4 regions of the Leclercia sp. W6 genome follow, and region 1 is predicted to be linked to each of the others. Evidence: predicted binding sites of a transcription regulator. Region 1 holds the regulator's gene; each other region holds the start of a gene.
What was found. Region 1 encodes PurR, which represses purine synthesis genes. Its sites were predicted from a motif close to CANGCAAACGTTTGCNTG; they were not measured.
Positions count from the first base shown of each region.

Region 1 (7,548 bases):
CATCAGCACCAGGGTAATGGCAAACAGCACCGCAAAAATGGCCTGCCAGCTGAAATGGGCGAGGATCCAGCTACCGAGCAGCGGTGCCAGCGCCGGCGACAAGCCAACCAGCGGCATGATGGTGGCGAAAATGCGGTTGGTTCGCGATGCCGGGTAGTAATCGGTCACCAGCGCCTGCCATGTCACCGCCGCGGCGCAGACGCCCACCGCCTGGATGAAGCGTAGCACCAGCAGCCAGGTGGCGTCGCGTACCCACAGCATGCCGAGGCAGCCGAATGCAAAGATGGCTAAGCCAGCCAGCAGCACCGGCTTGCGTCCGAAGCGATCAGACATCGGTCCCCAGAGCAGCTGCGCGAAGGCAAAACCGGCCAGGAAGAGGCTCAGGCTGGCGCTGATGGCGGCAGCCGGGGTTTGCAGATCCGCCTGCATGATGGCGAACGCAGGCAGATACATATCGGTGGCGAGAAAGCCCAGCACGCTCAGGCCGCCGAGCCAGACTAAAAATCCTTTCCCGGGTTGCATTGTTTTATTGTCCTTATGGATGCAGGTTTAGGTAGCCGCTGAGTGTAGGCAGTGCAATCCCGCTTGTGAAACGCTAATATTTGGCGGTTGCATTCAAATTTTTTGCAGGCAGAAAATGTGGTCAGAATATTCCCTTGAAGTGGTGGATGCCGTTGCGCGTAACGGCAGCTTCAGCGGCGCAGCGCAGGAGTTACATCGCGTCCCGTCAGCCATCAGCTATACGGTGCGTCAGCTTGAGGAGTGGCTGGCGGTGCCGCTGTTTGAACGGCGTCACCGTGATGTGGAGCTGACGCCTGCCGGGCTGTGGTTTCTGAAGGAGGGGCGCTCTGTTATCAAAAAAATGCAGATCACCCGCGAACAGTGTCAGCAGATCGCCAACGGCTGGCGCGGGCATATCTCCATTGCGGTGGATAACATTGTACGTCCCGAGCGCACCCGTCAGATGATTGTCGACTTTTATCGCCACTTCGCTGACGTTGAGCTGCGCGTCTCCCAGGAGGTCTTTAACGGTGTCTGGGATGCGCTGGCGGACGGCAGGGTGGAGATGGCGATCGGCGCGACCCAGGCGATACCGGTGGGGGGACGCTACGCGTTTCGCGATATGGGGATGCTAAGCTGGGTCTGCGTGGTGGCCAGCCACCATCCGCTGGCCGCGCTTCCCGGCCCGCTCAGCGATGACACTCTGCGCAACTGGCCGTCGCTGGTGCGGGAAGATACCTCCCGCTCGCTGCCGAAACGGATCACCTGGCTGCTGGATAACCAGCGGCGGATCGTCACCCCGGACTGGGAATCCTCTGCGACCTGCCTGTCTGCCGGGCTGTGCGTGGGGATGGTGCCGGTCCATTTTGCCCGGCCGTGGATAGACAGTGGCAAATGGGTGGCGCTGTCGCTGGAAAACCCCTTCCCGGATGCGGCCTGCTGCCTCACCTGGCAACAAAACGACATGTCACCGGCGCTGGCGTGGCTGCTGGATTATCTGGGGGACAGTGAAACGATGAACAGGGAGTGGCTGCGGGAGCCAGAGGTACTGGCTCCCTGAGCGGATCAACGGCGGTAGTCGCGGAACGGGCCATCGGCGACAGAGCGGCGTTCGATCAAACGCGGATGCACTTCAATAGACTGCGACTCTTCACGTTTGTTGACGATACGGTCGAGCAGCATGTTGAAGGCGGTCTCGCCCAGCGAATCTTTTGGCTGGTGGATGGTGGTCAGCGCCGGGGTGAAGAAACGGGCGTTGCGCACGTTATCATACCCGATCAGCGAAACGTCCTGCGGCACGCGCAGCCCCATCTCGTCAGCGGCACACAGGGCACCCATCGCCATCACATCCCCGCCGCAGAAAATAGCGGTTGGACGCGGCGTCTGGGAGAGGATCTGCTGCATGGCGCGATAGCCGGACTCCGGCTCAAAGTCGCCCTGGACGATCCAGTTTTCTGGCACCGTGATTAAGGCCTCTTCCATCGCTTTCATAAAACCGGCCAGACGACCGGCGCCGGTGTTGCGCTCCAGCGCCCCCGGGATGACGCCGATATCGCGATGACCGCGTTCGATCAGATAACGTCCGGCCATGTAGCCACCTTCAAAGGCGTTATCAATGACCGAGTCGGTGAAGTCGGCTTTCGCTTCGCCCCAGTCCATCACCACCATCGGAATGTTGCGATACTCTTCCAGCATCTTCAGCAGCGGCTCCGGATATTCCGAGCACATCACCAGCAGGCCGTCGACGCGCTTTTGCGCCATCATCGACAGATAGGCCCGCTGCTTCTCCAGGCTGTTCCAGGCGTTGCCGAGGATCAGGGTGTAACCTTTCTGGAAGCAGTTTTTCTCTACCGCTTCAATAATTTCTGCGAAGTAGGGGGCTTCGCTGCTGGTCGCCAGCAGGCCGATCGATTTGGTGTGGTTCACCTTCAGACTACGGGCGACGGCGCTCGGAGAATAGTGCAGCTCTTTGATCGCTGCCCAGACGTTGTTACGCGTCTCTTCCGCCACAAAGCGGGTTTTGTTAATAACATGTGATACGGTTGTAGTGGAAACGTTTGCGCGTTTCGCTACGTCTTTAATTGTTGCCATCAGATGTCACTCCAGACCATATCTTAAGCTCCTGAAAAACCAATAGGTAAACGTTTGCCTTCACTCGCCCTAATTGCGCAATTTGAATTGCGGTACGCCGGGAAAACGACACAGGACGTCAGGAGGGGGTCAATGGCCGGTACGCTAATAAATTTAGCGTGGAATTTTGGCTGATCTTGACCAAAAGGGGAAGAGTAAAAATCGATATCATTCTAAATCCAGCAAGATTTTTACCCTGAACTGTGCAAAAATGAGCAAGCTCACTCTTCGTAGGGTGATTAAAAGGAGAAAAATTGATGAGTACCGATCTTAAGTTTTCGCTGATTACCACCGTTATTGTTCTGGGTCTGATCGTTGCCAGCGGTCTGACGGCTGCGCTGCACTGATATTTGTGAGGGAGCTCATGCTCCCTCGTCTCCCTTCTGCTATTGTTACGCTTCCTGCAAAAATCTTTTGCCAAATTGTTAACTTCTCATTTTTTGTGATTGATGTCATGCTTTCGCCTTCATTGTTCTGTGTCGCCTGACGACACGGTATCCGGAGTTGAAGTATGAAAATCAATTTTCCGCTGCTGGCCCTGGCCATTGGCGCATTTGGCATCGGCACCACCGAGTTTTCTCCAATGGGACTGCTACCGGTTATCGCCCGGGGTGTGGATGTCTCTATTCCTGCTGCGGGCATGTTAATCAGTGCTTACGCTATCGGGGTAATGGTAGGAGCGCCGCTGATGACCTTGCTGCTTTCCCATCGCGGCCGTCGTAATGCGCTGATCTTCCTGATGGCGATTTTTACCGTCGGCAACGTGCTGTCGGCGCTCTCCCCGGATTACACCACCCTGATGCTGTCGCGTATTTTGACCAGCCTTAATCACGGCGCCTTCTTTGGCCTCGGGTCGGTGGTCGCCGCAAGCGTGGTGCCGAAGCATAAACAGGCCAGCGCCGTAGCAACCATGTTTATGGGGCTCACCATCGCCAATATTGGCGGCGTACCTGCCGCAACGTGGATGGGCGAAGCTATCGGCTGGCGGATGTCCTTCCTGGCGACGGCGCTTCTGGGCGTGGTCTCGATGGTCGCGCTCTTCTTCTCCCTCCCAGCGGGCGGCGCGGGCGAAAAGCCGGAGGTGCGCAAGGAGCTGGCAGTGCTGATGCGCCCGCAGGTGCTTTCCGCCTTGCTGACCACGGTGCTGGGCGCCGGAGCGATGTTCACCCTCTATACCTACATTGCGCCCGTTCTGCATGACATTAACCAGGCGACACCTGTTTTTGTTACCGCGATGCTGGTGCTGATTGGCGTCGGTTTCTCGCTCGGCAACTTCCTGGGCGGCAAGCTGGCGGACCGCTCCGTAAGCGGTACCCTGAAAGGCTTTTTAATGCTGCTGATCGCGATTATGTTGGCGATCCCGTGGCTGGCACGTAATGAAGTGGGGGCGGCGTTCGCGATGGTGGTTTGGGGGATGGCGACCTTTGCGGTGGTACCGCCGCTGCAAATGCGCGTGATGCGCGTGGCAAGCGATGCGCCAGGGTTGTCCTCTTCCGTCAATATTGGGGCGTTTAACCTGGGGAATGCGCTGGGTGCGGCGGCAGGTGGTGCGGTGATCTCCGGCGGGCTGGGGTACAGCTTTGTTCCGGTGATGGGGGCCATCATTGCCGCGCTGGGGCTTCTGCTGGTGCTAATGGCCGACAGAAAACAACCTGAACCGGTTTGCGCCGCCGAATAACACCAAAAAGCAGAAGGCCCGGCCTTCTGCTTTTTTCGTTATGCTGCGAAGTTCTTCGCAACAAATTCCCAGTTTACCAGCGCCCAAAAGTGCTCAAGGTAGTTCGGGCGCGCATTACGGTAATCGATGTAGTAAGCGTGTTCCCATACATCCACCGTTAACAGCGGGGTAGCGTTGCTGGTCAACGGCGTGCCCGCATTGGACGTGGAAACGATGGCCAGTTTCCCGTCCGCCTCTTTCACCAGCCAGGTCCAGCCCGCGCCAAAGTTTTTCACCGCGGCGTCGGTAAACTTCGCTTTAAATTCCGCAAAGCTGCCAAAGGTGGCGGTGATGGCGTCAGCCAGATCACCCGTCGGTTCGCCACCGGCCTGTGGCGCCAGGCAGTGCCAGTAGAAGGTGTGGTTCCACACCTGGGCGGCGTTATTGAAGATGCCGCCCTCAGAGCTACGCACGATCTCTTCCAGGGTTTTCCCTTCAAATGGGGTGCCGGCGATCAGGTTATTCAGGTTGGTGACATAGGTCTGGTGGTGTTTGCCGTAGTGATACTCCAGGGTTTCCGCAGAAATATGCGGGGCCAGGGCGTCTTTTGCATATGGTAATGCAGGTAATTCAAACGACATTGCTTCTCTCCTTATTATAGTGAACCATCCAATAACCATATTGAATGTAAGGATAGAGTAGCAAATTGAAAGACCCTACAAAAGAGGAACTTACCCCGCAGGCTTACCTACGGGGCAGGGGGTTAACGCAGCGTGCTGGGCTTCATCACGCGGCGAGCGCCAACGTAATGGCGCTGCCAGTAGTCTTCGCTCAGGGAGGTGATCTGAATATCCTGGCCGGTACGCGGCGACTGAATAAATTTGCCGTTGCCAACGTAGACACCAACGTGATCGGCGGTGCCGCGACCCTGGGTGCGGAAGAACACCAGATCGCCGCTTTCGAGCTCACCGCGATCCACCGGGGAGGCGTCACGCAGATGGTACATTTCGTTGGCGGTGCGCGGGATGCGGAACTTCACCAGATCTTTATAGGCGTAATAGACCAGACCACTGCAGTCGAAACCGGTACGCGGTGAGCTGCCGCCCCAGCGATACGGTTTACCAATCTGGCCCATCAGCTTATTTAACGCCGTTTTCTGCGCTTTTTGCACCCGGACTTTGTGCGCTTCGGCAAGGGTCGTGGTCTTGCTGGTTTTCACGCACTGCGCTTTACGTCCTTTACGGGATGTACATTTTTCTGTCACAACGCGGGAAGCGGTTTGAGTTGTACGGGGCGCGCTGCGGGAGGAATTTTTGCTTTTCTTACTGGAGGTGGCTGGCTGTGTTTTAGCGAGGCTGCTTTTTTTGCTGCTGCTCTTTTTACTGGCGGTGCTTTTTTTACTGGCGGTGCTTTTTTTGCTGGTGCTCTCTTTTTTCGTGGTTTTGCCGGTGCTGCTTTTTTTCTTCGGTTCGGTGGCTTTCGCCAGATGCGTTTTGTGGGCGGCAGAAGGCCGCGCCTGCTCTGAGGCATTTGCCACCGGCGTGAAGGTGAGAGATGAAAACAGCAAAGCACAGAGCGTGATCGAGAATTTATTTATTCGCGCCACTGGGCATTCCCCTGGTAATAGCTGGATATAAATTATCCTGCGTCTGATTTACAAAACTTGTCGATTCTAATCTATAAAAAGCCTCTGCGTTAATAAACTTTTTGCATCTAAAACTGCGTTTCGTTAGCAAGTGCAAAAAATCGGAATTTCAACCGGTTGATTTGTACATTCGCTGAGCAAAGCCGCAGGGGAGAGCGGGATAAGGTAGTTTTACAATGCAACTTTACGCCACGCGCGGTAAAATCATATACGTGACGAAAATGTTATTTTCCGTAGTCGGCCTGAAACGCTACAATGTCAGACTATTGCCGTAACAGAAGTAAAAGGAAGCAAGACATGAGCACTACTATTGAAAAAATTCAGCAGCAGATTGCTGAAAACCCGATCCTGCTGTACATGAAAGGTTCTCCGAAACTGCCTAGCTGTGGTTTCTCCGCTCAGGCGGTGCAGGCGCTCTCTGCCTGTGGCGAACGTTTTGCTTACGTTGATATTCTGCAGAACCCGGATATCCGCGCTGAGCTGCCAAAATACGCTAACTGGCCGACCTTCCCGCAGCTGTGGGTTGACGGTGAACTGGTTGGCGGTTGCGACATCCTGATTGAGATGTATCAGCGCGGCGAACTGCAGCAGCTGATCAAAGAGACGGCTGCGAAGTACAAATCTGAAGAGCCAGGCGCCGAGTAATCTTGCGCACGGTAAATAAAAAAGCGACCTTCCGGTCGCTTTTTTTATGCGTTGTTGCCAACATCTGGCAGCGGCCAGCCGCCGAGACGCTTCCAGCGGTTAACGATTTCGCAAAACAGTTCCGCCGTGCGTTCGGTATCGTACAGGGCGGAGTGCGCCTGTGTGCCGTCAAAATCGATACCGGCGGTAATACAGGCTTTCGACAGCACGGTTTGCCCCAGCGCAAGCCCGCTTAAGGCCGCGGTATCGAAGGTCACAAACGGGTGAAACGGATTACGTTTCAGCGACGCCCGCTCGGCGGCAGCCATCATAAAGCTGTGATCGAAGGTGGCATTGTGCGCCACCATGATTGCGCGATTACAGTTCTGCTCTTTCATGCCCTTGCGCACCATTTTAAAGATGGCATGCAGCGCGTCATATTCACTCACTGCCCCACGCAGCGGGTTATGCGGATCAATGCCATTAAATGCCAGCGCCTCAGGCTGCAGGTTCGCCCCTTCAAAAGGTTCAACATGAAAATGCAGCGTGGAATCCGGCAGCAAATTGCCCTGTTCATCCATCTTCAACGTGATGGCGGCAATTTCCAACAGCGCATCGGTTTTGGCGTTAAATCCAGCGGTTTCGACATCAATCACGACAGGATAAAAACCACGAAAACGGTCGCACAGACCGGTAAGTTGAGCGTTATCGGACATCTGGATCTCTTACAAGGGGAAAAAAGCAGTGCGTATTATGGCAAATTTTGAGGCGAGATGCAGTAAAACAACGGGCGCATGGCGCGCCCGTCAGGATCAGTTGCCCAGACCGCGACCGGCGTCTTTGGCTTCGATCAGTTCGATTTTATAACCGTCCGGATCTTCAACGAAGGCGATCACGGTGGTGCCGCCCTTAACCGGACCCGCTTCGCGGGTCACGTTGCCGCCATTGCTGCGGATACGCTCGCAGGCTTCTGCCGCGTTATCCACTTCCA
Region 1 is NZ_CP031104.1:1,597,428-1,604,975, reverse strand. It holds gene punC (purine nucleoside transporter PunC) at 1-522, opposite strand, end outside; gene punR (DNA-binding transcriptional activator PunR) at 638-1,561, shown strand; gene purR (HTH-type transcriptional repressor PurR) at 1,567-2,592, opposite strand; gene DVA43_RS07815 (YnhF family membrane protein) at 2,889-2,978, shown strand; gene DVA43_RS07810 (MFS transporter) at 3,143-4,309, shown strand; gene sodB (superoxide dismutase [Fe]) at 4,348-4,929, opposite strand; gene DVA43_RS07800 (C40 family peptidase) at 5,052-5,894, opposite strand; gene grxD (monothiol glutaredoxin 4) at 6,231-6,578, shown strand; gene rnt (ribonuclease T) at 6,623-7,273, opposite strand; gene gloA (lactoylglutathione lyase) at 7,370-7,548, opposite strand, start outside.

Region 2 (7,548 bases), 850 kb from region 1:
TCCGGGGTGGTCATGGAGGAGTAGCCGTAACGCAGGCGCGATGTTTCCGGCTCGGGGTTATAGCCAATCCAGGTGACATAGGCGGGATCGTCGAAGGCGATACCGATCACTTCGCGGGTTTTACGGTTGATTTGCCGCAGGCTGGTGAGCCCGCGCTGGCGCTCTTCAACCACCAGCCAGTCGGTAAAGAGGGTGAAGCCTTCCAGCATCACCTGATCCCGCGGCGGGATCAGCACTTCCCATTTGCGTTCATCACGTACCTTGGTCTTGTAGAGGCCAAAGTTTTTCCCCTCCCGGTTGGAGCGCAAATAGAAGGTGTGCTGGAAGTGATCGAGGCTGTACTCATGATCCTTGCGACGCGGCATAAAGCACAGCGGCTGAGCATCCGGCAGCTCGGCATCCAGCAGCAGCACTTCGGTAGTGGTGGCGCTGGCAAGAAAGATAATCACATAGTGTTTGGAGGTGGTTTTATGCAGGCTGACGTAAAAGGTCTCGTCTTTCTCCTCATAAACCAGTTCATCACTTCTCGATGAAGTACCGACCGTATGCCGCCAGACCTGATAAGGATGCAGGGTCGTGGCGTGCTTTTTGATGTAGTAGATGGTTTCAGAGTCGTTGGCCCAGATAAAGTCGGGGGAAACGTTATCGAGCATCTCCGGATACCAGTTCCCGCTCTCCAGATTGCGGAAACGCAAACCATACTGCCGTCGGGAGAGGTAATCTTCGGCCAGCGCCATGATGGCGTTATCCGGCGATACTGCCATGCCGCCCAGGGTATAAAACTCGCTGTGCGCCGCACGCTGGTTGGCATCCAGCAGGGTCTCCCACTCTTCCCACTCGGCGCAAAGTACCGACTGGCGCTGGTAGATGGCATATTCGTTACCGGGCTCATAAACGTGCCGGTAACGATAGCCATTTCGACTCCAGGGGGCCGAGACGTCACGCTGCGGGACGCGCTCAACCATTTCGCTGAGCAGACGATCCTGCAGAGCCTGCTGCGTCGCCATGACCCTTCGGCCATAGTCGTTCTCCTCGTGGAGGTAGTCCAGCACCTCCGGCTTTGAGCGGGTATCGTCGCGCAACCAGTAATAGTTGTCGATACGCGTGTCACCGTGCATGGTGAGAGCGTGCGGTATGCGTTGGGCTTTAGGTGGCATGGCGTTATGATTCTTCTACGTTTAACACCCTATAAGGTTGGCAAAACATGCGCACGATGCAAGCGAAACGGCTCGGCGAGGCGTAAAAAACTAGCCGGGGAGCGCTTGTTTTTGCTGGCGAATATCCTGCTCGATCCCTTCCCGTACGTCTGCCGGGATTTTCAGCGCATCGCCCAGCGCATTAAGATAGCTGCGCTCCATAAAGTGATCGATGTCGATTGCCGCACAGCTCAGGAAGTACAGTTCGAGGGCCTCCTCTTCATTCTGGATCCCCTTGGCCAGACGCGCAGGATCGAGCGGTTCCTCAATGGCACGTGCCACCAGCGCCCTGCCCTGCTCTTCCACACCCGCTTCGCGCAACTGTTGTTCGATGGCAGCCCGCTCTTTATCGTCAATGTGGCCATCACTCTTTGCGGCAAAGACCAGCGCCAGGATCAGCCTTTCGCTGCGCTCGTCCAGCGGCGACGCCTGCTGACCAAACTGCGGCTCGCCCTGATGCGCGCTGCGAATTCTCTCTTTGTACTTGTTCCACAGCACAGTACCGGCAACGGCGCCGCCCCCGGCAAGCAGCGCGCCGGTGCCATATTTGCTCAGTAATTTACGCGAGGATTTATTCGCTACCAGTAATCCGGCCAGGCCGCCAAGCGCCCCCGGCGTCAGCAGTTTGCTCAGGCCTTCACCGGATGACGAAGACCCTTTCTGCCCGAGCAGAGACTGTAATTGATTCAGCCAGTTTGACATGTTTACCCTCACTTAACGGTGGATGAATTTCACAGCGTAAGCGAGGGGATGTCAGGAAATGTCTATGGCGACAAAAGAAGCGAAAATTCACCTCTTCGACGACTGATACTGCGCGCTACCCGCTTTACAGTCGATCTTCACCTGATAATGGATATCGGTGTTTTTACCTCGTACTGTCAGCGGTACCGTCCAGCGATCATTCTCGCCTTTCACCTGCTTAGGGTTGATCCAGGCTACCGGATCGGCCTGTCCCAGAGTTTTTTGATCGTCCGCCCAGCGCACGATGCGGTTTTGCAGATAATCCCGCTTCACGCTGGCGGCAATACCTTCGGCATTCTGCCCTTCGCAGGTGGGAAATTTCACGGTTTTCTCCTCTGCGGCCTGGGCGGTCAGGCTGGCGGCCAGCAGTGCTATTGCTACCCCTGTTTTGTTCATCATGCTCTCCTGTTTTGGTTCAACAAAAGCATGGTCGAAAAACGCCGCGATGCAAATAACCCTCCGTCAGCCCGACAGATTTTCGCAACACAAGACAGACGCAAACGTTTTCGTTTATACTGCGCGCAACTTTTTCAGGGGAATCATTATGACTCGTTTAGGAACTGCGCTGCGTCCGGCAGCAACGCGTGTGATGCTGCTGGGCTCAGGTGAACTGGGTAAAGAGGTGGCCATTGAGTGCCAGCGTTTAGGTATCGAAGTGATCGCCGTCGACCGTTATGCCGATGCGCCAGCGATGCACGTTGCGCACCGTGCCCACGTCATTAATATGCTCGACGGTGACGCCCTGCGCGCGGTAATTGCCGCCGAAAAACCGCACTTCGTGGTGCCTGAAATTGAAGCCATCGCCACCGATACCCTGCTGGCGCTGGAAGCCGAAGGCCAGCGCGTGGTGCCCTGCGCCCGCGCCGCGAAGTTGACCATGAACCGGGAAGGCATTCGTCGTCTGGCGGCGGAAGAGCTCTCCCTGCCCACTTCACGCTATCGTTTCGCCGACAGCAAAGATGATTTTTTGCAGGCCGTGGCTGAAATTGGCTACCCGTGCATCATTAAACCGGTGATGAGCTCCTCCGGTAAAGGACAGAGCTTTGTGCGCAGCGCCGAACAGCTGGACAAGGCCTGGGATTACGCCCAGCAGGGTGGCCGCGCAGGCGCCGGACGCGTAATCGTCGAAGGCGTCGTGCAGTTTGATTTTGAGATCACCCTGCTGACCGTCAGCGCCGTGGATGGGGTCCACTTCTGCGAGCCGATTGGTCATCGCCAGGAAGATGGCGACTACCGTGAATCCTGGCAGCCGCAGCAGATGAGCTCGCTGGCCCGGGCGCGCGCCGAAGAGATCTCCCGTAAAGTGGTGCTGGCGCTGGGCGGCCATGGGCTGTTTGGCGTGGAGCTCTTCGTTTGTGGCGACGAGGTTATCTTCAGCGAGGTCTCCCCTCGCCCGCACGACACCGGTATGGTGACCTTAATTTCGCAGGATCTCTCCGAGTTTGCTCTGCACGTTCGCGCTTTCCTCGGCCTGCCGGTTGGCGGTGTGCGTCAGTACGGCCCGGCAGCCTCGGCGGTGATCCTCCCGCAGCTGACCAGCCAGAACGTCACCTTCGATAATGTCGATGCCGCGGTGGGCGCTGGCCTGCAGCTGCGTATGTTTGGTAAGCCGGAAATTGACGGCTCGCGTCGCTTAGGTGTGGCGCTGGCGACAGGCGACAGCGTGGAAGAGGCCGTTGAGCGGGCGAAAAACGCGGCCGCCAGCGTGCAGGTAGCAGGATAAAAAAACGGGCCGATTGGCCCGTTTTTGTATGGCATTTGACGTTTATCGTAGGCCGGGTAAGGCGAAGCCGCCACCAGGCAAAAAACGCGCACAATACCAGGATCTTACTGCTGCGCGCCTTCTACCGCTTCGCGCGCCAGCTTAGTGATGCGATCCCAGTCGCCCGCTTCCATGGCATCCGCCGGCACCAGCCAGGAGCCACCGATGCACAGCACGCTTTTCAGCGCCAGGTAGTCACGGTAGTTCGCCGGAGAGATACCGCCAGTTGGGCAGAAACGGACGTTAGCAAACGGACCTGCGATAGCCTGCAGCGCTTTGGTGCCGCCGTTCGCTTCCGCCGGAAAGAATTTGAACTCTTTCAGACCGTAGTCCATACCCAGCATCAGTTCAGACACGGTGCTGATGCCCGGGATCAGAGGAATGGAGCCTTCGGTTGCGGCTTTCAGCAGAGGCTCGGTCAGGCCCGGGCTGATGGCGAACTGCGCACCGGCTTCGGTAACTTCAGCCAGCTGCTGCGGGTTCAGTACGGTACCCGCACCGATGATCGCTTCCGGCACTTCTTTGGCGATGGCGCGAATAGCATCCATTGCACAGGCAGTACGCAGCGTGACTTCCAGTACGCGTACACCGCCCGCAACCAGCGCTTTCGCCATCGGGACCGCGTGTTCCAGCTTATTAATCACGATAACCGGCACTACCGGGCCAGTTTTCAGGATTGCTTCTGCACTTGTATTCCAGTTTTTCATCAGAGTTTTCTCTCGCCAGATCGATAATTCTTGTCGTCTTAAAACGTAATACAGGTCGCGCCCTGTTCTGCACCCGAGAGGTTCTCGCGTAACGCGCTGAACATTTCGCGTCCCGTTCCCACGCGCGATGCGCTCAGGTCAGGAATATGCGGCTTACGTGCGGCCAGGACCGCCTCATCCACCAGTAAGGTCAACTCGCCTGTCTGACCATTAACGCGGATGATGTCGCCATCGTACACTTTCGCCAGCAGTCCACCGTCGTAGGCTTCCGGGGTGACGTGGATGGCGGAAGGCACTTTACCCGATGCACCGGAGAGGCGTCCATCGGTAACTAATGCAATTTTGAAACGGCGGTCCAATAATACACCAAGTGGCGGCATTAGTTTATGTAATTCTGGCATTCCGTTCGCTTTTGGTCCCTGATGACGGACAACAACGACGCAATCTTTGTCCAGCAGACCGGCTTCAAATGCCGGCAGAACATCATGCTGGCTTTCGAAAACCACTGCCGGGGCTTCAATGATCTGGTTTTCCACCGGCACCGCGGAGGTTTTCATCACCGCACGGCCCAGGTTGCCGGTCAGCACCTTGGTGCCGCCGTGGTGGGAGAAAGGCTTGTCGAAGGTGGCGATCACACTGTCATCCAGCGAGGCCTGGGCCCCTTCACGCCAGTCCAGTTCGCCCTCGTTCAGCCACGGCTCCAGGGTGTAACGCTGCAGGCCGAAACCGGCCACAGTGTTGACATCTTCATGCAGCAGGCCGCCCTTCAGCAGCTCGCGCATCAGCACCGGTACACCGCCCGCCGCCTGGAAGTGGTTGATATCAGCCGGACCATTCGGGTAAAGACGGGTCAACAGCGGAACCACTTCAGACAGATCGGAGAAATCATCCCAGTTGATCTGGATCCCGGCGGCACGCGCCATCGCCACCATATGCATGGTGTGGTTAGTGGAACCGCCCGTCGCCAGCAGGGCCACGATACCGTTCACTACCACTTTTTCATCTACCATTTTACCGAGCGGCATCCACTCGTTGCCGTTACCGGTCAGGCGGGTCACCTGACGGGCAGCGGCAGCGGTCAGCGCTTCACGCAGCGGGGCATCCGGATGGACGAAGGACGAGCCCGGCAGCTGCATCCCCATAAACTCCACCACCATCTGGTTAGTGTTGGCGGTGCCGTAGAAGGTACAGGTGCCCGGTGCATGGTAAGAGGCAGCCTCGGATTCCAGCAGCGCCATGCGGTCAACTTTGCCTTCGGCGTAAAGCTGACGAATACGCACCTTCTCTTTATTAGCAAGGCCACTGGCCATTGGGCCTGACGGCACAAACAGCGCAGGCAGATGACCAAACGACAGCGCCGCCATGGTCAGGCCCGGAACAATCTTGTCGCACACGCCGAGGTAGAGCGCGCCGTCAAACATGTTATGCGACAGACCGACCGCCGTGGACATGGCGATCACTTCGCGGCTCAGCAGCGACAGCTCCATGCCATCCTGCCCCTGGGTCACGCCATCGCACATGGCGGGCACCCCGCCCGCCACCTGGCCTACCGCATTGGCCTGGTGCAGCGCCTTGCGGATGATATCCGGGTAGGTCTCATAGGGCTGGTGCGCCGAGAGCATATCGTTATAGGAGGTGATGATCGCGATATTGTTACGCAGCATACTTTTCAGCGAGGCTTTATCTTCTGGCTTACAGGCGGCAAAACCGTGCGCCAGGTTGCCGCAGGCCAGCTGCGATCGATGGACCGTATCGGACTTCGCCTGCTGGATGCGCGCGAGGTAGGCAGAACGGGTCTGTTTCGAACGCTCAATAATGCGCTGTGTTACCCGTAACAAAGTCGAATTCATAGAAGCTCCTGTCATTTATCTGTCCGCGCTCTGGAATTAACAAAGTGTTTAGCAGGCGATAACATCGCTGAAACGCTTGATTGCCGGAGCTCTGGGGCAAAATCGCTGCTGGCAGTGTAATAAAAAAAGCCCCGGGTGGAAATCCACCCGGGGCTTAAATGATTAAATATTGCACGCTGGCCTGAGCCAGATCATGTTACCGGTAAAATACCCCGTAGGGATTAGCGGTCAGCCTTACTCAAACTCGTTCCAGGAACGGCCATCACGGGTGATCATCGCCACCGAGGCAACCGGTCCCCAGGTGCCCGCCTGATAAGGTTTCGGTGCATCCTGATCCGCTGCCCACGCTTCGGTGATGGAGTCGACCCACTTCCACGCCTCTTCCACTTCGTCACGACGGACGAACAGCGCCTGGATACCGCGCATGGTTTCCAGCAGCAGACGTTCGTACGCATCCGCCAGATGGGTCTGGTTGAAGGTTTCGGAGTAGCTCAGATCCAGCTTGGTGGTCTGCAGGTTGTGTTTGTGGTCCAGGCCCGGCACTTTGTTCAGCACCTGAATGTCCACGCCCTCGTCCGGCTGCAGACGGATGGTCAGTTTGTTCTGCGGCAGCTCCTGCCAGGACTCTTTGAACAGGTTCAGCTCCGGATTTTTGAAATAGACAACCACTTCAGAGCATTTAGCGGGCAGACGTTTACCGGTACGCAGGTAGAACGGAACCCCCGCCCAGCGCCAGTCATCAATATCCACGCGGATCGCCACAAACGTCTCGGTGTTGCTGGATTTGTTCGCGCCCTCTTCTTCCAGGTAGCCTGGCACTTTTTTGCCCTGCGCAAATCCGGCGGTGTACTGGCCGCGTACCGTCTTCTCACGCACGTTGGAGCGGTCGATACGGCGCAGTGACTTCAATACTTTCACTTTCGCGTCGCGGATGCTGTCCGCGGTGAGATCCGACGGCGGAGACATGGCGATCATACAGAGCACCTGCAGGAGGTGGTTCTGGATCATGTCGCGCATCTGCCCGGCCTGGTCGAAGTAACCCCAGCGCCCTTCAATCCCGACCTCTTCTGCCACGGTGATCTCAACGTGATCGATGGTGCGGTTGTCCCAGTTATTCACAAACAGGGAGTTCGCAAAGCGCAGCGCCAGCAGGTTCAGCACCGTCTCTTTACCCAGATAGTGGTCGATACGGTAAACCTGGCACTCTTCGAAATATTCACCGACCTGGTCGTTGATTTCGCGGGAGGTAGCAAGGGAGGTGCCCAGCGGTTTTTCCATCACCACGCGCGCAG
Region 2 is NZ_CP031104.1:751,369-758,916, reverse strand. It holds gene ptrB (oligopeptidase B) at 1-1,157, opposite strand, end outside; gene DVA43_RS03735 (tellurite resistance TerB family protein) at 1,248-1,898, opposite strand; gene yebF (protein YebF) at 1,986-2,333, opposite strand; gene purT (formate-dependent phosphoribosylglycinamide formyltransferase) at 2,482-3,660, shown strand; gene DVA43_RS03720 (bifunctional 4-hydroxy-2-oxoglutarate aldolase/2-dehydro-3-deoxy-phosphogluconate aldolase) at 3,765-4,406, opposite strand; gene edd (phosphogluconate dehydratase) at 4,445-6,256, opposite strand; gene zwf (glucose-6-phosphate dehydrogenase) at 6,491-7,548, opposite strand, start outside.
Region 2: the regulator PurR is predicted to act here: its motif matches at 2,431-2,448, upstream of purT (formate-dependent phosphoribosylglycinamide formyltransferase).

Region 3 (7,548 bases), 2.4 Mb from region 1:
GCGGAAGCGCGCCGCGCCCCGGTGGAGCGCTTTATCGACCGCTTCAGCCGCCTCTATACCCCGGTGATAATGCTCATCGCCCTGCTGGTTGCCGTAGTGCCACCGCTGCTGTTCAGCGCGCCCTGGGAGGGTTGGATCTACAAGGGGCTGACCCTGCTGCTGATTGGCTGTCCGTGCGCGCTGGTGATCTCGACGCCAGCGGCGATCACCTCCGGGCTGGCAGCCGCGGCGCGACGTGGCGCGTTGATTAAGGGTGGGGCAGCGCTGGAGCAGCTGGCGCAGGTGCAGCAGGTGGCCTTCGATAAAACCGGTACCCTGACGGTCGGCAAACCTCAGGTGACGGGCATTTATCCGCTCGACAGCGGCGAAAACGATCTGCTGGCGCTGGCGGCCGCGGTGGAGCAAGGCTCCACCCATCCGCTGGCGCAGGCGATAGTACGTGAAGCGCAGACTCGCGGGCTGGCTGTTCCGGCGGCTACCGCACAGCGGGCGCTGATGGGCTCCGGAATTGAAGCCGAGGTCGCGGGCAGTAAAGTGCTGATTTGCGCCGCGGATAAATTCCCTGCCCCGCACCTGGCGGCGCAAATCACTACCCTGGAGCAGGTCGGACAGACGGTGGTGATGGTGATCCAAGACGGTGCGGCAAAGGGGCTTATTACGCTGCGCGACACCCTGCGGGATGATGCGAAAGAGGCCGTGCAGGCGCTCCATCAACTGGGGATCAAAGGTGTGATTCTCACCGGGGATAACCCGCGTGCCGCCGCGGCCATTGCTGGCGAACTGGGGCTGGATTTCCGGGCGGGGCTGCTGCCCGCCGATAAAGTGCAGGCGGTGACGGCGCTGAATGACACCGCGCCGCTGGCGATGGTAGGAGACGGGATTAACGACGCCCCGGCGATGAAGGCGGCTACGATAGGGATTGCAATGGGTAGCGGCACCGATGTGGCGCTGGAGACCGCGGATGCGGCGCTCACCCATAACCGCCTGACCGGGCTGGCGCAGATGATAAGCCTCGCGCGCGCCACCCGCGCCAATATCCGGCAGAACATTACTATCGCGCTGGGGTTGAAGGGAATTTTCCTGGTGACCACCCTGCTGGGCATGACGGGATTATGGCTGGCGGTGCTGGCGGATACCGGGGCGACGGTACTGGTGACGGCCAACGCGCTGCGGTTATTGCGTCGTCGGTAAAAAAAAGCCCGGTGGCGGCTGCGCCTTACCGGGCCTGCGATTTTCCTGGCCGGGCAAGCGCAGCGCCGCCCGGCACAACAGCTATTGCATACCCAACATGTGCGGCAACCACAGCGAAATCGCCGGAATGTAGGTCACCATTCCGAGCACCAGCAGCAGCATGGCGTAGAACGGCAGCATCTCCTTCACTACGGCTTCGATCTTCTGCTTGCTCACCGCGCTGGCGACAAACAGCACCGATCCTACCGGCGGGGTAATCAGGCCGATCCCGAGGTTAACCATCATGATCATGCCGAAGTGCACCGGATCGATGCCCAGGGCGTTAGTCACCGGCAGCAGAACCGGCGTCAGGATCAGGATGATCGGCGCCATGTCCATCAGGGTGCCAATCAGCAGCAGCATGATGTTGAGGTACATCAGAATGACGTACTTGTTATCCGAGAGCGAGGTGAAGAACTCGGTGATGCGCATCGGCAGCTGCATGTAGGTCATCACCGCACCAAAGGCCGCGGCAAAGCCAATCAGGATCATCACGATGGTAACCGTTTTGACCGTGCGGCACATCAGCTTCGGCAGCTCGTTCCACTTGTAGTCGCGATAGATAAACATGGTGACGAAGAAGGCCCACAGGCAGGCGACCGCCGCAGACTCCGTTGCGGTAAAGATACCCGACAGGATCCCGCCGAGAATAATCACCACCGTCATCAGGCCCCACAGCGCATCCAGCATGGTTTTTAACGCCTGCTTGAACGGAATGCGCTCCCCTTTCGGGTAGCCGCGCTTGCGCGCGAAGCATAAACAGAGCGCCATCAGCCCCATGCCCAGCAGCAGACCCCGCAGTACGCCCGCGATAAACAGCGTGGCGATAGAGACCGTGCCGCCTGCCGCCAGGGAGTAGATCACCGAGTTATGGCTGGGTGGGATCAGAATCGCCTGCACAGAGCCGCTGGCGGTGACCGCCGCCGCATATTCGCGTGGATAGCCCTTCTTCTCCATTTCCGGGATCATTACGGTCCCGATGGAGGCGGTATCCGCCACCGAGGAGCCGGAAATGGCGCCGAAGAAGGTGGAGGCGACGATATTCACCAGCGACAGCCCGCCGCGAATAAAGCCGACAAAGATATAGGCGAAGTTAACCAGCCGCCGGGCAATGCCCCCTTCCGCCATGATCGCCCCCGCGAGGATAAAGAACGGGATCGCCAGCAGGGTAAATTTGTTCACCCCGCTGGTGATTTGGATCATTAATGCTTCAAGCGGCAGGTCAATCCACAGCGCGCCAGCCACGGCGCTTAAGCCGACGGCAAAGGCCACCGGCATCCCCAGCGCCAGCAGAATGGCGAGGGTGAATAACAAAACAAAGGCATCCATTGTTCACCCCTTAACTGTGGTTGCCGATCAGCACGACCGGGCGACTTTCCTGAGAGCCAAACAGCAGGCGCTCAAGCACAAACAGGATCAAAATCGCCGACCCGACCGGCAGCGGCAGATAGCTTTCGCCGGAGGTCAGGATCGGAAACTCTGCGACCGGCTGGTCCCAGAGCTCAATGCACAGCAGGTAGCTGTACCAGAACATGATGCCGGAGATGACCAGCATCAGCAGATCCACCACCCGTGCGCAGACCGTTTTCAGTGAGTCTGGCAATCTGTCTGTGAGCATGTTCACCGCAATATGTGAGCCGGCGCGGTAGCTCACCGCCGCGCCGATAAAGGTGAACGTCACCATGCAGATAATGGCAATCGGCTCCGGCCACGACTCACCGCGGTTGAGTACGTAGCGCGAAAAGATGCCAATCGGGATAACGATGGTCATCACCAGCAGCGACAGCCCGGCAATGGCCATCGCCAGCAGGTAGAGACGGTCCATCCATTTCAGATAGAGTTCGGACATAAATACTCCGGCTTACTTAACGTCAGCGATGGCTTTCATCAGATCCTGATGTTTTTCACCATACTGGGCGCGCACCGGCTCGGTCGCTTTGACGAACACCGCCTTATCGATGTCGTGGAACTGCACGCCGCCCGCCTTCATCTTCGCCAGCGCTTCGTCGTTGTAGGCCTGCCACAGCTTACGCTGTTCAAACTGCGCTTCACGGGCCAGGGTCTTAATTTTTTCCTGCTCGTCGGCGCTCAGCTTGTCCCACTTCACTTTGGAGTAGAGCAGCATTTCTGGGGTGATAAAGTGGCCGCTCAGGGTGTAGTTTTTGGCCACCGGCATGTAGTTGTGGGCGATATAGGTCGGTGGGTTATTCTCTGCGCCGTCGATAACGCCGGTCTGCATGCCGCTGTAGACCTCGCTTACCCCCATCGCCACCGAGTTGGCGCCCATATCTTTCAACGTCGCCAGCGCCACCGGGCTACCCTGGACGCGGATTTTCTTACCTTTTAAATCTTCCGGTTTAACAATCGGATCTTTGGTGATCAGGTTACGGGTGCCGGAGTCCATCCAGCCGAGGAAGACCAGCTTCGATTTCGGGTTCGCCGTCAGTTTTTCGCCGATCTGCTTACCGATGTCGCCGTCGATCACTTTGTGCATGTGATCTTCATCGCGGAAGACATACGGCAGGGTAAAGACTTCGATATCCGGCAGGATGGCCGCAACCGGCGCCATGGAGACGCGGATCATATCGATGGCGCCCATCTGCGCCTGCTCAATCATCTGCTTTTCATCACCCAGTACGCCGCCCGGGAAGACTTTGATCTCCAGCTTGCCGTCGGTTTGTTGTTTAAGTTTTTCACCCATATGCTCCACCGCCACCACGTTCGGGTAGCCTTCAGGATGCACATCAGCAGCTTTAATGGTTTGAGCAGAGACAGAGGCAGCAAAAGCAGACAGACACAGAGCGGCCAGCAACGGCTTGATGGTCGTTTTCATTGAGTCAACTCCAGGGTATGAGGTAAGCGTTGGAACGGCGTTTTAGTTTTCAGCTTCAAAACTAGCCTAAGGCCTGGAAAACGAGGGTGAAGCGCCTCACAAAAAAGCGCTAAAATTTGAAACAATGGTTCAAATTGGTGATGGAGTTCAAACGAAATGGCCTTTCAGGCCCGAGCAGGGGGGCATGCCGGGTGGTGGCGTCGCCCTACCCGGCCTACAGATTCAAAGGGTTTATCAGCCTTTGCGGATCAGATAACGATACGGCAGCGAGGCGGTATCCTGTGCCAGCAGTTCGTGTTCCATAAAGGTGCAAAAGCCGGGGATATCACGGGTGGTAGCCGGATCGTCAGCAATAATTAGCAGCGTCTCGCCGGTTTGCATCGTGCGCACGGTTTTGCGCACCATCATAACGGGTTCCGGGCAGCGCAGGCCCTGGGCGTCAAGAGTATGGTCTGGGCTGGAAAACAGATCGGTCATCGTCGTCTCGTTCAGATAAAAAACGGCAGTAGTTTACGCCCCAGGCCGGGCAAAGCAAACCAGGTTAACGATTGCGTAAAAATTAGCCGTTGCAAAGCGCAGTGAAAGCAGTATGATGCGGCCGGTTTATTGGGTTCCCTCACCCCAACTTCTAAAAAGGTCACAATATGACGCAGTTCTCTCAATCGCAGCGCGTAAAAGCGTTGTTCTGGCTTTCGCTTTTCCATCTGCTGGTGATCACCTCCAGTAACTACCTGGTACAGCTGCCGATCTCCATTTTTGGTTTTCATACCACCTGGGGCGCGTTCAGTTTCCCGTTTATCTTCCTTGCGACCGATCTTACCGTCCGTATCTTTGGCGCCCCGCTCGCCCGACGCATTATTTTTGCCGTCATGCTTCCGGCGCTGTTTGTGTCATACGGAATCTCCTCGCTGTTCTATATGGGAAGCTGGCAGGGCTTTGAGGCGCTGACGCACTTTAACCTGTTTGTCGCCCGTATCGCCGCCGCCAGCTTTATGGCCTATGCGCTGGGGCAGATCCTCGACGTGCATGTCTTTAACCGCCTGCGCCAGAACCATCTCTGGTGGATGGCGCCGACCGCCTCCACGCTGTTTGGCAACGTCAGCGATACGCTGGCCTTTTTCTTTATCGCCTTCTGGCGCAGCCCGGATGCGTTTATGGCTGAACACTGGATGGAAATTGCCCTCGTGGATTACGCCTTCAAGGTACTTATCAGCCTGGTCTTCTTCCTGCCGATGTACGGCGTACTGCTAAATATGTTGCTGAAAAGATTCGAGGATAAATCTGAAATTTCAGCATTACGGGCAGGTTAAAGGTTCCCCTGAACAGTTGTGATAAGATGGATTGATGCGCCGTTATGGCCGTTTATCGAAAGGAAGAATGTAATGCGCAATCTGGTTAAATATGTCGGGATTGGCCTGCTGGTGATGGGGCTGGCCGCTTGTGATAACAGCGACACGAAAACGCCAGCTCAGGCTGCGTCTGCGGAAAGCAACGCCACGGGTCAGCCGGTCAGCCTGATGGATGGCAAACTCAGTTTCTCACTGCCAGCGGATATGACCGATCAGAGCGGCAAGCTGGGCACGCAGGCGAACAATATGCACGTCTATTCCGATGCCACCGGGCAGAAAGCGGTGATTGTGATCGTCGGCGACGACACCAATGAAGACCTGGGCGTGCTGGCGAAACGTCTGGAAGACCAACAGCGCAGCCGCGACCCGCAGCTGCAGGTGGTCACCAACAAAGCCATCGATCTGAAAGGCCACAACCTGCAACAGCTGGACAGCATTATCTCTGCCAAAGGCCAGACCGCTTACTCCTCCGTGGTGCTGGGCAAAGTGGACAACAAGCTGCTGACCCTGCAGATCACGCTGCCTGCTGACGATCAGCAGAAAGCGCAAACTGCCGCTGAGAACATCATCAACACCCTCGTGATTCAGTAAATCATCACGATGAAATGGCCTCCTCCGGAGGCCATTTTTTTAGCCGCCACGTCAGCAGTAACGCTATCGCCACCAGCCCCGCCGCCGCCAGATAGATAACCGGCACCCCGGCCCACGCCATTACCAGCCCGGCCAGCGGCCCGGTCACCCCCAGCGACATATCCATAAACACCGTGTAGGTCGCCAGCGCCGCCCCCTGATTCTGCTGCGGCACCGCTTTGACCGCCACCACCCCCAACGCCGGGAAGACCAGCGAGAAGCCCGCTCCCGCGAGGAAAACCCCGATCCGCGCCATCCAGGGCGCCTCAGCGATACCGGTCAGCAGCAGGCCAACAATCTCAACGCTAAAGCAGATCATCGCCACGTTTAGTCCGCCCAGTCGGTTAATGCCGTTCGGGAACAGCAGGCGGGTGCCGACGAAGGCGCAGCTAAAGAGCGTCAGCGCGAAGGCCGCGCCGTCCCAGCCTTTATCGGCGTAAAACAGGGTAATGAAGGTGGCGATAACCCCAAAACCCGCCGAACCGAGCGCCAGCGCCATGCCGTAGGGCCAGACGCGCCCCAGCACCGTGCGAAACGGCATCGGCTTGCCTTTGCTGGCCTTCACTTTCGGACGTGGCAGGGCGAAGAGGATCGCCAGCAGCGCCACCCCCATAATGGTCAACGCCAGCCCGCTCAGGCCGGTGTAGCGATAGCAGAGCACGCCAAGGGGCGCGCCCATCGCCATTGCGCCATAGATGACGATGCCGTTCCAGGAGATCACCCGCCCGATGTGCGAAGCTCCCACTACCCCCACGCCCCACAACGTTGAGCCCGTTCCGGCGAGACTTTGTCCGATGCCTAAGATCACCCGGCCAAAACAGAGCAGCGCAAGGCTGATCACCGGCCAGGCGCTGGTCAGCCCGGCCAGGAAATAGCTCACCCCGCTCAGGAAGCAGCCGCACAGCCCCAGCACCACAATGCTTTTTGGCCCGAACAGATCGGCATAGCGCCCGGCATAGGGGCGGCTTAACAGGGTGGCGAAGTATTGCAGGCTGATGACCAGGCCCGCCCAGAAGGCGCTAAAGCCCATGATGTCATGGACATAGCCCGGCAGGACGGCCAACGGCAGACCGATGGTCAGATAGCTGGCAAAGTTGAAAATCACGACGGAAACAATACGCAGGTTGAGGCGCAATCCACTCAGTGCCGGTTCGGCGGCAGGTTCGGGCATCAGGTTCACCAGAATTTTTACAACAGTGTTTCACTATTACCACGCCAGGGAGAGAAATGCAGCAGCGACTTTAAGATTAACGGCGTCAGCCGAAGCGCTGCGGGCGCACTACACTTAGGAGCATCATATAAGAGGAATAATCATGATAATCACGCCGCCCGATAAAACGGGTCTTCCACCCGCTGATAAAGCGGGTCTCCATATTTTAATGAAGCTGGCCTGTCTGGTGGTGATCCTGGCAGGCATTCATGCCGCAGCAGATATTCTCGTTCAGCTATTGCTGGCGCTCTTTTTCGCCATCGTCCTTAACCCACTCGTCACCTGGTTTTTGCGCC
Region 3 is NZ_CP031104.1:3,971,250-3,978,797, reverse strand. It holds gene zntA (Zn(II)/Cd(II)/Pb(II) translocating P-type ATPase ZntA) at 1-1,191, shown strand, start outside; gene DVA43_RS19410 (TRAP transporter large permease) at 1,273-2,559, opposite strand; gene DVA43_RS19405 (TRAP transporter small permease) at 2,570-3,079, opposite strand; gene DVA43_RS19400 (TRAP transporter substrate-binding protein) at 3,092-4,063, opposite strand; gene tusA (sulfurtransferase TusA) at 4,298-4,540, opposite strand; gene DVA43_RS19390 (7-cyano-7-deazaguanine/7-aminomethyl-7-deazaguanine transporter) at 4,708-5,373, shown strand; gene DVA43_RS19385 (DcrB family lipoprotein) at 5,446-6,003, shown strand; partial or broken gene DVA43_RS19380 (MFS transporter) at 6,008-7,247, opposite strand; gene DVA43_RS19375 (AI-2E family transporter) at 7,356-7,548, shown strand, end outside.
Region 3: the regulator PurR is predicted to act here: its motif matches at 4,601-4,618, upstream of tusA (sulfurtransferase TusA).

Region 4 (7,548 bases), 270 kb from region 1:
CATTCTTATACGATTGCAGGAACCGTACACCATGCCAGTGTTACACAACCTCATTTCGAACGAAGAGCTGAAAGCGCGCATGTTGGCTGAAACCGAGCCGCGCACGACGATCTCGTTCTATAAATATTTCACCATCGTTAACCCACAGGCTACCCGCGACGCGCTGTACAAGGCGTTAACCGCGCTGAACGTCTTTGGTCGTATCTATCTGGCCCATGAGGGCATCAATGCTCAGATCAGCGTGCCTGAGAGCAAGGTCGATGAGCTGCGCAGCTTCCTCTATGGCTTCGATCCGGCTCTGGACGGCCTGCGCCTGAACATTGCCCTGGACGATGATGGGAAATCCTTCTGGGTGCTGCGCATGAAGGTGCGTGAGCGCATTGTGGCGGACGGCATTGATGACCCGACCTTTGATGCCAGCGACGTGGGCGATTACCTGAAAGCGTCAGAAGTGAATGCCATGCTGGACGATCCTGACGCCGTATTTATCGATATGCGTAACCACTACGAATATGAAGTGGGCCATTTCGAAAACGCCCTTGAGATCCCGGCAGATACTTTCCGTGAGCAGCTGCCAAAAGCCGTTGAGATGATGCAGGAGCATAAGGACAAAAAAATTGTCATGTACTGCACCGGCGGGATCCGCTGCGAAAAAGCCAGCGCCTGGATGAAGCACAACGGCTTTAACAAAGTCTGGCATATTGAAGGCGGGATCATCGAGTATGCCCGTCGCGCCCGCGAGCAGGGGCTGCCAGTGCGTTTTATCGGCAAGAACTTCGTCTTTGACGAGCGGATGGGGGAGCGTATCTCGGACGATGTGATTGCCCACTGCCATCAGTGCGGCACCGCCTGCGACACCCATACCAACTGCAAAAATGACGGTTGTCATCTGCTGTTTATTCAGTGTCCGGCCTGCGCTGAGAAGTTTAACGGCTGCTGCAGCGAGCTGTGCAGCGAAGAGAGCATGTTGCCTGAAGAGGAGCAGCGCCGCCGCCGTGCCGGTCGCGAAAATGGCAATAAGATCTTTAATAAGTCGCGGGGGCGTCTGAATACCCGCCTGGGCATTCCTGACCCGGAGTGACCCTGAAACCTTGCCCGGTCGCGTGACCGGGCGAGGGCATTATTTCTGCTGAACCCCTTCTACCGAAATGATCAGCTCTACGTCCTGCGACGCCGGGCCCAGATCGGTCGTGATGTTGAAGTCTTTCAGGTGAATTTTACCTGATGCCTCAAACCCGGCGCGTTTCCCGCCCCACGGATCGTCACCCTGACCAATTAGTTTTGCATCCAGCTTAACCGGTTTCGTTACGCCGTTCAGCGTCAGGTTGCCGGTAATATCCAGCCCGTCACCATCCTTTTTCACCTCGGTAGAGGTGAAGGTCGCCTGCGGGTATTTCGCCACGTTGAGGAAGTCTGCGCTGCGCAGATGCTTATCGCGCTCAGCGTGGTTGGTATCCAGGCTGTTGGTGTTCAGGGTGACATTGACCTTATCATTCGCTGGATTGCTCTCATCAAAGGTGAAGGAGCCATCGAAATCCTTGAATGTGCCGTACAGCCAGCTGTACCCCAGATGCTGAATACGGAAGTTCACAAAGGCGTGCTGGCCTTGTTTATCAATTTTGTAATCCGCTGCCACGGCGGCGCCGGTGGTGAACAGCAGAGACGCTAAGGTTAATCCCAGCAGGCTTTTCTTCATTTTATGCTCCAGAGTCAGGGGACGCTTTGCCCAACATACGTGTCAGGGTGGCGTCTTTGTCGATAAAGTGATGTTTTATGGCGGCAAGGCCATGTAATACGGAGAGAATGACTACGCCCCAGGCCAGCCATAAATGCACGGTTCCGGCCAGATCGGCCTGTGGGCCGGCATCGGCCAGCAGGGCGGGCACGTCAAACAGGCCGAAGACACTGATAGGTTTTCCGTCGGCGGTGGAGATCAAATAGCCGCTGATCAGGATGGCGAAAAGCAAGGCGTAGAGGGCGATATGCGCGACGGCAGCGCTCATACGCGTAAAGCGAGTCTGGCTTTTCAACGCTGGCGGAACAGGGGAGACATGGCGCCACAGCAGCCGAACCACCAGCGCCAGCATCAGCATAAAGCCGATGCTTTTATGCAGCTCTGGTGCCTGGTGATACCAGCCATCGTAATAGCTCAGGGTCACCATCCAGAGGCCAAGACCAAACATGCCGTAAACCGCAATTGCCATCAGCCAGTGCAGACTCATGGAAATAACGCCATAGCGTGTGGGGGAATTTCGCACCTGCATTTTGAGCACCATTATTAATTCGCAAGCGCTAAAAATGGCGTGGGGAAAACATTAATGCAAATGATATTTACACATATTCAATATTAATTTTATTCGTTCAGTTATTTTGAATTAAAAATGGAAGTTATAGTCAATTACGCTGTAAAGGATTTTCGGGATTGGCTGAATTTTGGCGGCTTAAGACGCTTTTATGATGTTCAAATAATTTATTGCGAAATTATAGTTATTTTAAGAAATGTCAATTTTTGTCAATGAATCTCATCAGAAAAATACAATATAAAGGATATCGAGGATTGCCAATAGCGACCAAAGTACAATATAGAGCATCAGGTGCTCGCGAATATTATTGACCAGATAGCTAACGATACGACGCATGAAAATACCGGTAAAAGGATGAAAGAAAGGCTTCGGAAACCCGAAGCCTGACACCATTATCGGCTAAAGCGAGACAGGGAGAAAGGCGTGAGATCAAACGGCGGGGCGATCTGCTGAGAAAATTGTGCGGCAATCTCACCCAGCACGCTGGCGAATTTGAATCCGTGCCCGCTCAGGCCGGTGATCAGCAGCGTATTATCATGGCCCGGCAGAGTATCAATGATGAAATCTTCGTCCGGCGTGTTGTCATAGGTACAGGCTGCTCCGTGTAACAGGCCGCCGATACCCGGCAGGACATTGCGCAGGAATTTGAATGCTTCAGAGCCATCTCCAGGATACGCGCCAAACGGCTTACGCTCTTCCGGCGAGTTAATCACCTGCCCGCCGTTATGTTTGCCGATCTTCAGGGCATCTTTCTCGGACGGGAAGCCGTAAAACTGGTCGCCGTCAGGCAGCTCGCCGGTAAAGGCAGGGAAGTGATTCTGATGGCTGTAGCGCCCGTCAGCCTGGAACCAGGAGAAAACTTTGCGTACCGGCTGCACCGGCAGGCCGGGCACCAGACGTGAAACCCAGGTGCCGGCGCTCACCAGCAGGCGGCTTGCGCTGTAGGGGCCTTCCGGGGTGTCAACGGTGACGCCGTTCTCATGATGGGTAATGGCGCTCACCGGGCAGTTAAACAATTGGGCGCAACCCGCCTCTTTTGCCAGCGCAATCCAGGTTTTAATGGCCAGCTCGCTGCGCAGTACCCCGGATTCGGCCTCAAACAGACCGATATAACCTTCGGGCACCTGGATTTCAGGCCAGCGCTTCATTACCGCCGCCGCGTCCAGCCGCTCAAGATTGAGATTGAACTGGCGGGCGCTCTGCTCAACGTTCGCCAGGAATGACGAATCGGACGGCCCAAGATTGACCACGCCCGTACGTTCAAAGACCGGCTCACCGCTGATTTGCGCCAGTTCATCCCACAGCGCCTGCGCCCGTAACACCAGCGGCACATAGCGTTCACCTTCGCCATAAGCGTGGCGCATCAGACGGGTATCGCCGTGGTGGCTCCCTTCGGTGTGGGGCGGCATATGGGCATCGATCATCAGTACGTTCTGACCGGCTCGCGTTGCGTAATAGCCTGCCGCCGCGCCGACAGATCCGCTGCCAATAATAATAAGATCGTATTTCATGAGGCTCTCTTTACGCGTTTCGTTGATTAGCAGGGTAATTAAGAAGGCAGGGTTATACAAGGGAGAAATAAACGAGGCACCGTGAGGTGCCTGTTGGGTGAAAAAGTGTCGTGACGCTAGTGTCGCCGGTACTCATTTTCCTGGTAGTCACTGGATTCTATTTTTGCAATACCGGCTTCTAGAATAGAAATAAACTGGCGTGCGACATCTGTGGTTAACCACAACGTCTGCCCAACTTCCGCTTCTTCGGTGTCAGGGTGATTTGGGGTCTGGTAATGCAAACGCAGCATCAGTGCGTCGTAGCTATCTACAGTGCTGATATCCCAGCCTACAAGCGGATGGGTCTGGATGACTTCATTATTCTTTTCCATCATAACCCCCTGAATACGTGTTAAAAAGATAACGACTGTGAGGTTCAATGCGTGTTTTTCTGAAGCAATTTCAGTATATCAATAAATAAGGCTTCTGAAGGGAAAAAGAAACAGGCAGTCCAAAATATTTATGCGTTTTAGGATTGTTTGAACATTAAAACATCACCTTGCCGATGATTTTTGACAGAGTCAGTCAGAATATTCGTGCTTTTGACGTGAAAAGAGGAAAAAAAGCCGGGGCGACCCGGCAAAAAAACACAATGAAGGAGAAACTTAATCGGTAATAAACCAGTCGTCAGCGCTCTCCCAGGTTTCCTGTAAAATTTCGCTGATGCGCTCTTTATCATCTTTTGCGCCACCGATGACCGAGAGATTGTTTGACCCCGCATAACGCACGGTGACGGCACCTTCGCGTTCGGGAAAGGAGTTGTTTATACGGCGGGATAATTCACCCGCCAGAGCGTCCAGCGCACCAGCAGGCAAAGGCGTTGTTCTGGCAATGGTCACTTCAATACGCATAATTGCCCCCTGTGTTATATACTGTGTATTTATACAGTTATATTGTTGAACTTACAACAGGGGGCAAATAATTTTTAACGCTTCACCGTCCACTGAACGGTTTCACCTGCGAGGAAGGGGATCAGGGTGTCGTCGGTCAGGGGGATAGACTCCGCGACGCTGCTCTCTTCGCGCACCAGCTCAACAAAGCTCTCATTCACTGGCAGACCATAGAAACGCGGCCCGTTCAGGGAGCAGAACGCCTCGAAATGTTGCAGGGCATTCATCTCGTCAAACACCTGCGCGTAGCTGGCAAGGGCGGTCGGGGCATTAAAGCAGCCTGCACAGCCGCAGCTGGCCTCTTTCCGATGACGGGCATGGGGGGCGGAGTCGGTGCCGAGGAAGGCGCGCGCAAAGCCGCTGGCAACCAGTTCGCGCAGCGCCTGCTGGTGGACATTGCGTTTGAGGATCGGCAGGCAGTAGAGGTGCGGACGCACGCCGCCCACCAGCATATGGTTGCGGTTGAACATCAGGTGCTGCGGGGTGATGGTGGCCGCCAGAAGCTCATTGCCATCACGCACGTACTCCGCGGCATCTTTGGTGGTGATATGTTCAAACACCACTTTCAGACCCGGCAGGCGCTGGCGCAGCGGCTCCATCACGGTTTCGATGAAGCGGGCTTCACGGTCGAAAATGTCGATGTCGGCGTGAGTCACTTCGCCGTGTACCAGCAGCGGCATCCCCAGTTTTTCCATACGCTCCAGCACCGGCATAATCGCGTCAATGCTGGTGACACCGTGGCTGGAGTTGGTGGTGGCGTTGGCCGGATAGAGTTTGGCGGCGGTAAAGACCCCTTCGCTAAAGCCGCGCTCAATCTCATTCGGATCGAGCGTGTCGGTCAGATAACAGGTCATCAGCGGGGTAAAGTCGTGGCCGGCAGGCACGGCATCAAGAATGCGCTGGCGATAGGCGATCGCCGCATCGACCGTGGTGACCGGCGGCACCAGGTTTGGCATGACAATCGCGCGGCCATAAATTTCACTGGTATACGGCACGACGGTTTTCAGCATATCGCCATCGCGAAGATGGATATGCCAGTCGTCTGGGCGGCGGATTTTCAAAACCTGGGATTGTGCAGTCATGGATAGGCTCCGGCTGAGTGAGATGATTTTTGCCGGACACAAAGAATAGGGGGAAACGTTTTCGTTTGCACTCTTTTCTGTAAAAAAAGGCGCCGAAGCGCCTCACAGGTTAATCGACGAAGGGAATGACAATCTCACCCGGCTTCACTTCGATACCTTTTGCATACTTTTTCGCCAGCGCTTCGCCCTGGCTGTTGTCTTCGCTCAGGATATAAGCCGGCTGGTGATTAAAGTAGTTTTGCAGGGACTGGTTCAGATACGGCATCAGCGTCTGCAGAACCGGTTTCATCTTCTCCGGCGAGACCACAGCGTCGGTGATCTCCATCTGTTGCAGGTAGATGGCGCCCTGATCCTTATTGAAGACCGGCAACGCTTTTAACTTCAGCTTGATATTGGCTTTCTGGCTGCCGAACAGCGAATTCATATCCAGACTGGCATCGCCGGAGAGCATCACTTTGTTTGGCTCTTCGCGGCCAATCTGGCTGGCAAGATTGCTCAGGACGATATGCGCATCGGCGACGCCGGGCACACCGATATCTTTCGCAAAGTTATTGCGCTTCTGCAGGGCCTGGTTGATCTCCTGTTCACTGACAGTGTACTGGGTGAGCTGATTACAACCAACCAGCAGACCGCTGATGATCAACGCAGTGGCAATAACAATCTTTTTCATGGTTTTCCTCGACATACTGGCGCTTCAATCCTGACGCGCCAGTATGTCAGGGGAGTGTCCCTCAGACCAGCAGAATAAACTGATAACGGCGAAGAACAGGAATAGTGCCTGAGTCCCGGTCAGGCTCCGGGCTCCAGCACGCCGGGTGCAGCGCGCTTGTGGCTGAACTGCCAGCCCAGCGCGAAGAAGGTGGTTACCCCAATCAACGTCAGCATCACCCACGGCAGTTCAGGCTGGTTAAAGGCTTTCCCGGCATCGAATAACCAGCCGCCCCCGGCATAGCCCAGCGCGCCACCAATCGCCAGACCGAGACGGCTGAAGCCCATATAGCTGCCCCGCGCGCGCGGATCGGCCAGCTCGGCGCTCAGCGTTTCGCGAGCGGGTTCGGCGATGATGGAGCCGATATAGAAAGTGCAAATCAGTATAAACAGCTGTTGCAGGGAGCTCACCATCCCAATGGGCAGCATGCTCAGAGACATCAGCAGCAGGCCCGCCATCAGGCGATGCTCCAGGCGGAAGCGTTTTTCGCTCCAGCGGGCAATAGGGTAGAGGAGGGTGAGGGAGAGGCAGGCCTCAATGGCGTACATCCACTTCACCGCCGCTGGCGAGCCGGCAATATCGTTAACCATGATCGGCAGCATCAGCATCACCTGTACGCCGAGCATGTAATAGCCCGCCAGGGTCAGCACATAGGTGATAAAACGTTTGTCGCGCCAGACGCGATCGAGCCCCTCCCGTACCGGCGCTTTGACGGTAGAGAGCTTCCAGGCGGGCAGCAGCCAGGCGTTAAAGGCCGCACACAGAATAAACAGCACTGCACCCGTGGCGCAGACCAGCCGAAAATCGTACTGCAACAGCCAGCTTCCCAGCAGCGCACCCACCACCGCGCCCGCGCTGTCCTGCATCATCAGCAGCGAGAAAAAACGCCCGCGATGCCGGGGACGGATCAGCTTCACAACAAGCGCCGTGCGCGGCGGATCGAACAGCGTGCCGCCAAGCCCGGAGACAATACAGGAGACCCATAGCAGCCAGGGCTCATGGGCAATCGCCATG
Region 4 is NZ_CP031104.1:1,872,145-1,879,692, reverse strand. It holds gene DVA43_RS09280 (rhodanese-related sulfurtransferase) at 32-1,081, shown strand; gene DVA43_RS09275 (YceI family protein) at 1,121-1,696, opposite strand; gene DVA43_RS09270 (cytochrome b) at 1,698-2,264, opposite strand; gene DVA43_RS09265 (YceO family protein) at 2,526-2,639, opposite strand; gene solA (N-methyl-L-tryptophan oxidase) at 2,696-3,814, opposite strand; gene bssS (biofilm formation regulator BssS) at 3,931-4,185, opposite strand; gene dinI (DNA damage-inducible protein I) at 4,459-4,704, opposite strand; gene pyrC (dihydroorotase) at 4,779-5,825, opposite strand; gene DVA43_RS09235 (lipoprotein) at 5,935-6,495, opposite strand; gene mdtH (multidrug efflux MFS transporter MdtH) at 6,615-7,548, opposite strand, start outside.
Region 4: the regulator PurR is predicted to act here: its motif matches at 5,874-5,891, upstream of pyrC (dihydroorotase).